3 regions of the Desulforamulus aquiferis genome follow, and region 3 is predicted to be linked to each of the others. Evidence: predicted binding sites of a transcription regulator. Region 3 holds the regulator's gene; each other region holds the start of a gene.
The links. Region 3 encodes LexA, which represses DNA repair genes until DNA is damaged. Its sites were predicted from a motif close to CNAACANNTGTTNG; they were not measured.

Region 1: uvrA (excinuclease ABC subunit UvrA) is a predicted target of LexA. The motif match lies at 1,507-1,520, and genes of this name have one in related genera.
Region 2: P6N53_RS16075 (putative DNA modification/repair radical SAM protein) is a predicted target of LexA. The motif match lies at 1,541-1,554, and genes of this name have one in related genera.

What each region holds. Positions count from the first base shown of each region.
Region 1 covers NZ_JARPTC010000017.1:65,378-68,662, forward strand. Annotated here, with positions in the region: gene uvrA (excinuclease ABC subunit UvrA) at 1-1,422, opposite strand, end outside; gene uvrB (excinuclease ABC subunit UvrB) at 1,582-3,285, opposite strand, start outside.
Region 2 covers NZ_JARPTC010000024.1:45,923-49,207, reverse strand. Annotated here, with positions in the region: gene P6N53_RS16080 (aldehyde ferredoxin oxidoreductase C-terminal domain-containing protein) at 1-1,469, shown strand, start outside; gene P6N53_RS16075 (putative DNA modification/repair radical SAM protein) at 1,632-2,927, shown strand; gene P6N53_RS16070 (TIGR03915 family putative DNA repair protein) at 2,930-3,285, shown strand, end outside.
Region 3 covers NZ_JARPTC010000013.1:44,327-47,611, reverse strand. Annotated here, with positions in the region: gene P6N53_RS09205 (acyclic terpene utilization AtuA family protein) at 1-736, shown strand, start outside; gene P6N53_RS09200 (DUF4387 domain-containing protein) at 738-1,061, shown strand; gene P6N53_RS09195 (MerR family transcriptional regulator) at 1,230-1,640, shown strand; gene lexA (transcriptional repressor LexA) at 1,666-2,304, opposite strand; gene P6N53_RS09185 (DUF3147 family protein) at 2,582-2,941, shown strand; gene P6N53_RS09180 (DUF3147 family protein) at 2,944-3,285, shown strand, end outside.

The DNA.
Region 1 (3,285 bases), on a different contig from region 3:
ATAATCAAGTCCAACATTCACCAGGAAGCCCAGACGTTCGTTAATCTCCTTCAATATCTGCTTGGCAATAAGCTGCTCCCTCTGGGTCAGGTCTAAAGAGACAAAGAATTTCACCGCTTCCACCACCGAAAGGGCGGTAACCTCAGAAATATTCTTACCCCCCACCCTCACTGCCAGGGCCTCAGGCTTCAGGCGGGCCCCCTTGCAGCCCGGGCAGGGCTTAACACTCATGTATTTCTCAAATTCTTCCCGCATCATTTCCGATTGGGTCTCCCGATAACGCCTGGACAGGTTGCCTATAACCCCTTCAAAGGGCACAACATACCTGTGCATGTTGCCATAGCCATCCCGGAAGTTAAAATTAATCTTCTCACTCCCGGTGCCGTAAAGTATATATTTGAGCTGCTTTGGATCTAGAGCCTCAACTGGTGTATCCAAGCTAAAGCCATATTTCTCTGCAACTCCCGCTAAATAACCGGCAGCAGTTTGACCCTTGTGCCATCCCTCTATGGCCCCCTGCATAACACTCTTGGTGCGGTCAGGAATAATCAGATCGGGATCAAATTCTTGATAAATCCCTAGGCCAGTACACTGGGGACAAGCACCATGGGGGCTGTTAAAGGAAAAAAGCCTGGGGCTGATTTCACTTATGTTAATGCCGCATTCAATGCAAGCAAAATTTTCCGAAAAGGTAAACTCATCACCATCCACAACTGCCGCCACCACAACCCCCTCGCTCTGCTTGAGGGCTGTCTCCATAGAATCGGCTAGTCTCTTCTCACTGCCAGGACGAATGATAATTCTGTCCACCACAATTTCAATGGTGTGCTTCTTCTTTTTATCCAGCTCAGGGGGCTCAGTGACCTCGTAGATTTCCCCATCCACCCTGACCCTCACAAAACCATTCTTGCGAATATCTTCAAAGATCTTAACATGCTCACCCTTCTTACCCCGGACCACAGGGGCCAGCAATTGAAGCTTTGTGCCCTCGGGCATCTCCATAAGCTGGTCCACCATTTGCTGGACTGTTTGCTGGGCAATGGGTTTGCCGCAATTGGGGCAATGGGCCCGTCCTGCCCGGGCAAAAAGCAGTCTAAGGTAATCATAAATCTCAGTGACCGTTCCTACGGTGGAGCGGGGGTTATGGCTGGTGGTTTTTTGATCAATAGAAATGGCCGGTGACAAGCCCTCTATGTAGTCCACATCGGGCTTATTCATCTGCCCCAGGAACTGACGGGCATAGGCAGACAGGGACTCCACATAACGGCGCTGCCCTTCGGCATATATGGTGTCAAAGGCCAGAGAGGATTTTCCTGAGCCGGACAATCCGGTGATAACCACCAGCTTGTCCCTTGGAATTTCCACATCTATGTTTTTTAAGTTATGGGCACGGGCACCCCGCACCATAATCTTATCCTGCATGGTCTTACTCCTTTTTGGTTTATTAATTTACTTAAAATCAATGATCCTAATATACTTTATCTGGGATTAAAATACAACGAAAACCAAACATTTGTACGGTTTTTGTAAGATTTAGCTACCTATAATTAGCAAAGCACCCTGCTGGGTGCTCGTGTCCTGTTACTCTACTACCTCTGGTATGGCTGGTTTGATATCCTTATCTCCCCTTAACTGCAGCCTCAGTTCTATTAAGGCATCCCGAAGCTGGGCAGCCCTCTCAAATTCCAGATGGCGGGCAGATTCCTTCATTTCCTTCTCCAGCTTGGCAATGAGCTTCTTTAGCTCAGTTTTTGTAAGCTTACCCGTCTTAGGCTTGGCCACATAGGGTGCCTGCTCCTCCGCAGCCCTGGTGGCCTCAATAATATCCCTTACCGCCTTACGAACAGTTTCCGGGGTAATTCCATGCTTGATATTATACTCGGTTTGTATTTTACGGCGTCTTTCTGTTTCCCCCATGGCCTTTTTCATGGAGTCAGTCATTTTATCAGCATACATAATCACAGTGCCCTCGGAATTTCGGGCTGCCCTGCCGATGGTCTGAATCAGGGAGCGCTCTGACCTGAGATAGCCTTCCTTATCGGCATCCAGTATGGCCACCAAACTGACCTCAGGTAAATCAAGCCCCTCACGCAGCAGGTTAATGCCCACCAGCACGTCAAACTCACCCAGCCGCAGATCCCGTAAAATCTCCATACGCTCAATGGTGCCAATATCCGAGTGGAGATAGCGTACCTTTACGCCATGCTCCTTGAAATAATCCGTTAAATCCTCCGCCATCTTCTTAGTCAGAGTTGTAACCAGCACCCGCTCGTCCCGCTCCACCCTAAGTCTTATTTCGCCCAACAGGTCATCAATCTGACCCTTGGTGGGTCTTACGGAAATAACCGGGTCCACCAGCCCTGTGGGCCTAATAATTTGTTCCACCACCTGGGTACTATGCTCAAACTCATATTTGCCGGGGGTAGCCGATACGTAAACCGCCTGGGTTACCTTATGCTCAAACTCAGGGAACTTAAGGGGACGGTTATCCAGGGCCGAGGGCAGGCGAAAGCCATGCTCCACCAGGACTGTCTTTCGGGATCTGTCACCCTCGTACATACCCCCAATCTGGGGTACCGCCACATGGGACTCATCAATAATTATCAGCCAATCCTCGGGAAAAAAGTCCAGCAGTGTATAGGGTGCTTCCCCCGGAGCCCGTCCGGTTAGGTGGCGGGAGTAGTTCTCAATACCCGAGCAGAAACCCACCTCTGCCATCATTTCCAGGTCATAGCGTGTTCTCTGCTCCAAGCGCTGGGCCTCCAGAAGTTTTTCTGCAGCCCTGAGCTCCTTTAGCCGCTGCTCCAATTCAATTTCAATGGCGGCAATGGCCTTCTTAATGTTATCTTCATCGGTTACAAAGTGACTGGCCGGGAAAACGGCTATATGCTGCCGCTGGCCAATGATTTCCCCTGTAAGCACATCCACCTCTAACAGCCGCTCCACTTCATCCCCGAACATCTCAACCCTAAGGGCCCGCTCACTGGCGTTGGCCGGGAATATCTCAATAACATCACCCCTGACCCGGAATTTCCCCCGGCTAAAGTTGATGTCGTTGCGCTCATATTGTATGTCTACCAGCTTACGCAGGATGGCATCCCTTTCATAGGTGCCGCCTACCCGCAGAGAAAGAACTAAATCCCGATAGGCCTCGGGATTACCCAGGCCGTAAATGCAGGAAACACTGGCCACAATAATTACATCCCTGCGCTCCAGCAGGGCGGTGGTGGCCGAGTGCCTCAGCTTGTCTATCTCATCATTAAGGGAGGAATCCTTCTCAATGTA
Region 2 (3,285 bases), on a different contig from region 3:
AGAGTTATGCTGGTATGAGGCTGGCTCTGGCCATGAGGATGAGTGGCTTTCAGGCTATAGTAATAAAGGGAAGGGCCGGCAGGCCAACTTATCTTTCAATAGGCCACCAGGGGGTTAGGTTTAAGGATGCCTCGGCCCTATGGGGATTAACGGTCTCGGAAACAGGCAGCATATTACGAAATTTAGAGTCCGGCAGGGGTCACAGGAGCTGTATAAGGATTGGTCCTGCAGGGGAAAAGGGCGTTGCCTTTGCTAACGTCAATGTAGATACATACAGGCACTTTGGCCGCTTAGGTATTGGAGCCGCTTTCGGGGCTAAAAATCTTAAGGCTATTGTTATCCACGGTGAGCAGGAAGAGAGTATCAAGGATTTTGCCAAATACAATAAAATATATAAAGAGATTTACAACAAGGCTGTTAGCACCGATATTATGGATAAATATCATGGATTGGGTACAGCCATAAATGTAAATGGCTTAAATAATTTAAAAGGTTTACCCACCAGAAATCTGCAGCAAAGCTCCTTTGAGAATGCCCAGGCAATCAGTGGGGAAGCCTTTGCGGAGGAAAGTCTGGTAAGGAAAATGGCCTGTGCCGGTTGCCCTGTGGGGTGCATTCACATTGGCTTACATCGTAGAGAATTTGGACCTGGCTATGATTACGAATCCAAATCCCTCTCCTATGATCATGAGTTAATTTTTGCCCTGGGTTCTTTCCTAGGAATGTCCTCTCAAAGTAAAATATACGAACTCATTGATGCGGTGGAAGAACTGGGAATGGATGCTATCAGCGCCGGGGTATTGTTGGGTTGGGTTACTGAGGCCTTCCAACAGGGAAAGGTTACTGAAGAACAGCTGGGTGTTCGCCCTGAGTTTGACCAAGTGGAACCCTATTTGGAAATTCTGCAGGGAATGGTCAAGCAATCCAATGGGTTCTACCAAACCTTAGCAAAGGGTACCTTTGCAGCAGCAGCAAAATACGGCGGTCAGGAATATGCCATGACCCTGGCAAAAAATGAAATTGCCGGTTATCACACAGGCTACGCTAACATTCTGGGACAGGCCATTGGGGCAAGGCACAGTCATCTTGACAATGCAGGTTATTCAGTGGATCAAAAGCTTAAGGATAAATCACTGGCTGAGAAAGTGGAGGCATTGGTAAAGGAGGAGAAATGGAGAAATGTTTTAAACTGCCTTACCATATGCCTTTTTGCCAGGGAAATTTACCAAATAGAAACAGTAATTGCTGCCCTTGATTCCATTGGCATCGGGGTAACTAAAGAGGAATTAAACAAGCTTGGCGAGGAAATCTTTAATTTAAAACATCAAACAAGACTTAAATTAGGATTTGAAGTGGATAAGCTAGAGTTTCCCGAGCGTTTTTTCAAAACCACAAGCCTCACTGGAAAACTCAACAGAGAAGATATACACTTGATGCTGGAGGAGTATAAAGCTAAGGTAAACACATAATTATAAATTTAAAGAAGCCCCAAACTCTCCATTGAAAAGTGGAGAGTTTTATCATAGGCACTATATAGCAGCGAACACTTGTTTGTAGTTGGGCAGGCTGGTATAATATAATAAAATCTGGTAGTAAAAGTTACTTTATGAAGAAAGACTTGGGGTTGTGCTATGGATCTGAAAGAAAAGCTAAACGTACTATCGGCTGCAGCAAAATACGATGTTTCCTGTTCCTCCAGTGGAAGCAATAGAAAAGGCTCAAAGGGGGGGCTTGGCAATGCGGCAGCCTGTGGCATATGCCATAGTTGGTCTGACGATGGGAGATGTATCTCACTTCTTAAAATATTACTGACAAACATCTGTATATTCGATTGTGCTTACTGTGTTAACAGGCTGACCAATGATCTTCCCAGGGCTGCCTTCACCCCTGAAGAAGTGGCTGACTTAACAATAAATTTCTACCGGCGTAATTATATAGAAGGACTCTTTTTAAGCTCTGCTATCATGAGAAATCCCAACTATACAATGGAATTATTATTGACTGCGGTGAAGAAGTTAAGAAATGAGTATAGGTTTAACGGCTATATTCACCTTAAAGCTATACCTGGAGCAGATTGGAGATTAATAGCTGAAGCCGGCACCCTAGTAGATCGGATGAGTGTAAATATTGAGCTGCCTTCCAGCGAAGGGCTTAAGCTGTTAGCACCCCAAAAGAACAAAGACGCAATTATTAAGCCCATGGGCTTAATAGGAACACATATTGCTGAGGCCCAGGAGGAAAGAAAAATTTCCCATAAGGCACCTAGTTTTGTCCCTGCGGGACAGAGCACCCAGCTGATCATTGGGGCCACCCCAGACTCGGATTTAAAAATTGTAAAACTATCAGAAAACCTCTATAAAAGCTTTAACCTAAAAAGGGTATATTACTCAGCCTATGTTCCAGTTTCGACTAACCCCAAACTGCCTACCCTGGCCAACCCTCCACTCCAAAGGGAGCATAGATTATATCAGGCTGATTGGCTTATGAGGTTCTACGGTTTTGCAGCTGATGAAATATTAGACTCCAAAACTCCAAATTTGCACCTTGACTTAGATCCTAAATCCCATTGGGCCTTACGCAATCTGCAGTTTTTTCCCGTTGAAGTAAACAAGGCAGATTTTAGAACTATACTTCGCATACCTGGTATAGGTGTAAAATCCGCCCAGAAGATAATCTCAGCCCGAAGATTTCATTCCCTGGATTTTGATGACCTGAAAAAAATAGGCGTAGTGATGAAAAGGGCCAGGTATTTTATAACCTGCCGGGGTAAATATTTTGGAGAAGTACCCTTTAGGGAAGATACAATTTCACAGCGTTTACTGCCTAAACCAAAGCCAGCCCAGACATGGACACAGCTTTCTCTGTTTACTGAATGGGATAATCCTCCGGTTGAAGAACTCAAGGCCACAATTACAGGGGAGCTATAATTATGATCACGTATGTATATGATGATTCCTTTGAAGGATTAATGACCTGTATTTATGAGGCTTACTACAGAAGAGAGGAACCGGAGGCTATTGTTTCTAAAGATGACTTGCAGGAGGACTTATTCAGTATAACAGTACCCATACCAACTGATATAGATAAGGCAAAGAGAGTAATGACCTCCATTGAAAGCAAAATCTCCCCCTCAGTTTTAAGACAAATTTTCTATGTTTTTCTATCGGCAAGGCCAGACAAAGGCATATTGATATACAAGTATCTTAAAATGGGCTGGGCAATGGGTGGGAATATTAGTGGACACCTTTCAGAAAATACGGTCAGGACTATTCATAGGATCTGGCA
Region 3 (3,285 bases):
AACTCCTGGAAGTGGCAGTGATTGTCTGTTAGGTACATTAAGAAGTGATTGCTTTATTGTAGAGCCACTAACTACGGAAAGAAAGTGCACCCCAACATCCGTAGCTGCCCACACCTTGTATGAAAAAACTAATCCATATTTATTACCGGGTCCAGGGGGAGTTTTGGACTTGAGGGAAACAAGCTTCACCGAGGAAACTGAGAGGTCCGTAAAGGTGGCGGGGAGCAGATATATAGCAAATGAAAAATACACCATAAAGTTAGAGGGAGCAAAAAAAGTTGGCTACCGAACTGTTTCCATAGCCGGGTGCAGGGACCCAATTATGATTTCTAAGATGGAGCATATAATTGAAGCAGTTCGCGGGAGAGTTCAGGATAACTTTAGCAAGTATAACTATGAATATTATTTGAACTTCAATATATATGGTAAAAACGGTGTAATGGCTCAACTTGAGCCGGAGAAAGTTATTAATAGCCATGAACTAGGCATTATCATAGAGGCAGTTGGTGAGACACAAGAAATTGCCAATACCATATGTTCCTTTGCCAGGTCTACCATGTTACATTATGGTTATCCTGGACGAGTAGCCACTGCAGGAAACTTGGCCTTCCCTTACTCACCATCTGATTTTAAGGGCGGAGCTGTTTATAATTTCAATATATACCATCTCATGGAAGTCGAGAATCCACTTAGTTTATTTCCTATAGATATTATTAACTTTGGAGAGGGGAAATAGCATGAAGTTAATTAGTCTTTCCGAGGTAGCCTCTGTAATAAGAAGTAAAAACTCTGGTCCCTATGAATTAACCCTGGATATAATCTTTAATGATAAAAAAATATTTAATGCAGCTTGTAAAGAAAAAGTAATTACTGAGTCGAAAATTGCTGAGCTTTATGGGATAAACGAAGAACAAGTAATCAGCATTGTGGAATTTGCACCTGCTAATGCCATTAAGGCTACTATAGTCCGCCCAATACCATCCGGGGCTTTAGGTGAAACTGATGTCTATGGGGCCCAGCAGCATGCGCCTTTATTGGAACTGAAGTTTAATATTGATTAGTCACACTAAAATCGGCAAAATCTACAAAAATTCGAGGTTTGTCCCATGCGCTGAAGATATTTAATATTTTTTTAAGATTTTTGAGTTATTTAGCTTATTTACAAATTTGGTTTGGAGACTTTATAATGTATATAAATATAAAAAATTGTTATGAGAGGAGATACAGATTTGTTTCGTAATGATGATCAACCAATGTTTAATATAGGAGTTATTGCGGAACTTTTAAAGGTTCACCCAGAAACATTGCGTATTTGGGAAAAACATGGCTTGGTAGAACCCTCCCGTCGAAATAAACAACGTCTGTACAGCAATAATGACGTAAAGAGACTGCAATTTATTCATATGTTAATCAATGATAAGGGTCTCAACATTGCTGGAGTCCTACAAATAATTAGCATGTATCCTTGTTGGACTACAAAGCATTGCTCCGGGAACAATAACAAGGGTGATGGGGCTAATACCAGTAAACCATGTTGGAAAGAGCAGGGTACATACTGTTTTGTGCTGGAGGACTTAGCTGACCAGTGCAGTGTCTGCCCTCACTTTAAAAATGGTTGTCAAGCTAACTCTGAACAATAAGAAAAGAGGCCTAATGGCCTCTTTTTTATATTTTTCTAATCAAACCAACTGCTTTACCAAGTACCTTTACATTTTTAGTATAGATAGGAGATAAATTACTATTTTCTGGCTGGAGTCGGATCATATTCTTTTCTTTATAGAATCTTTTAAGGGTTGCCTCGTCTTCAAGAAGAGCCACAGCAATTTCACCGTTATTTACTGTTTCCTGCCTTCTTACCAACACTAAATCCCCTTCAAAAATACCTGCTTCAATCATACTATCTCCCTTTACCGTTAACATGAAAAAATCACCAAAACCTGTAAAACTTCTGGGGAGAGTAAGGGTTTCATCATAATTTTCTACTGCCAGCAGGGGAACGCCAGCAGCAATTTGTCCTAAAAGAGGTACTGTGATTAACTCTTCATCATCATTAAACTTGCCCTTGCTAGTTGAAGTAGAATCAACTGACTTATCTTGATCCGTAATAATTTCAATTGCCCTTGGTTTGGTAGGATCTCTCCGAATATAACCCTTTTGCTCTAATTTTTTCAAATATGTATGTACAGTGGAGCTTGAGGCTAGCCCTACTGATTCACCTATTTCCCTAACTGATGGGGGATAGCCCTTTTGCTTTACATTTTCTATGATAATATTTAATATTGATTCCTCTCTGGAATTAAGCATATTATTCACACCTTTCAAGGTCGCTGAGTTTTCTTTTGGTATATTATAACATCTTGGTGGCAATATGCAAAACACTTGTTCGTAATTAAATGAAATTATTTATTATAATTAGCAAATAGATGTTGCTTGATGAAATACACAGGAGTACAATAAAGCCAAAGGTCAGACCATAAGATGGAATAACCGATTTCCGGGGTAATTACCCCGGGTTTTGTATTTTATAGATGTTGTTTTAATATTTAAACAATTGGAGTGATGTCAGATGGAGGCAATTTCAATGTCCGGGGTATTACTCAGATTTGCCTTTGGCGGCATAGCAGTGGTAATGTCCACCATTGTGGCAAGGTCTGTGGGGGGGAAGGTGGGTGGCATATTTGCTGCTTTTCCTGCTGTTTACCTGGCTGCCTTAGTAGGTTCTGTCTGGCAGTTCCAAGGAGAACAAGCTTTGCTGGCAGCCCAATCAATATCAAAGGGTGCAGTAGTTGGAATGATTGCCAATATGATATGTGCGGTTGCAGCCAGCTATTTCATAATCAGACAGGGGCACTGGAAAGGGATATTATCCTCTTTGGCAATATGGATGCTGGTATCCTTAATCATATTTTTTTCAATAAATTATCTTGGATGGGGGCAATGATCATGAGCAAAAACATCATAGATTTGTCAGTGAGATTTGTCTTAGGAGGCTCAGCTGTAGCCCTTTGCTATATCTTATTAATAATAATTCCCTGGAAGAGCTTGGCAGGGATATTTGCAGCCTTCCCAGCGGTAATGATTTCCGCAGTAATCATTGCCGGATCAGAAAAGGGCCGCACCGAGGCATCGGAGGTAGCTTATGGGGCCATTGCCGGAATGTGTGGGGGATTAATCTGTGTTTTAGCAACATGGCTTTCCATAAAGAATATGAATTTATTAGCCCCTTCCATCGTAGCCGGTATCATATGCTGGCTGATTGGTTCAACAGCTTTTTTTGTTTTGATG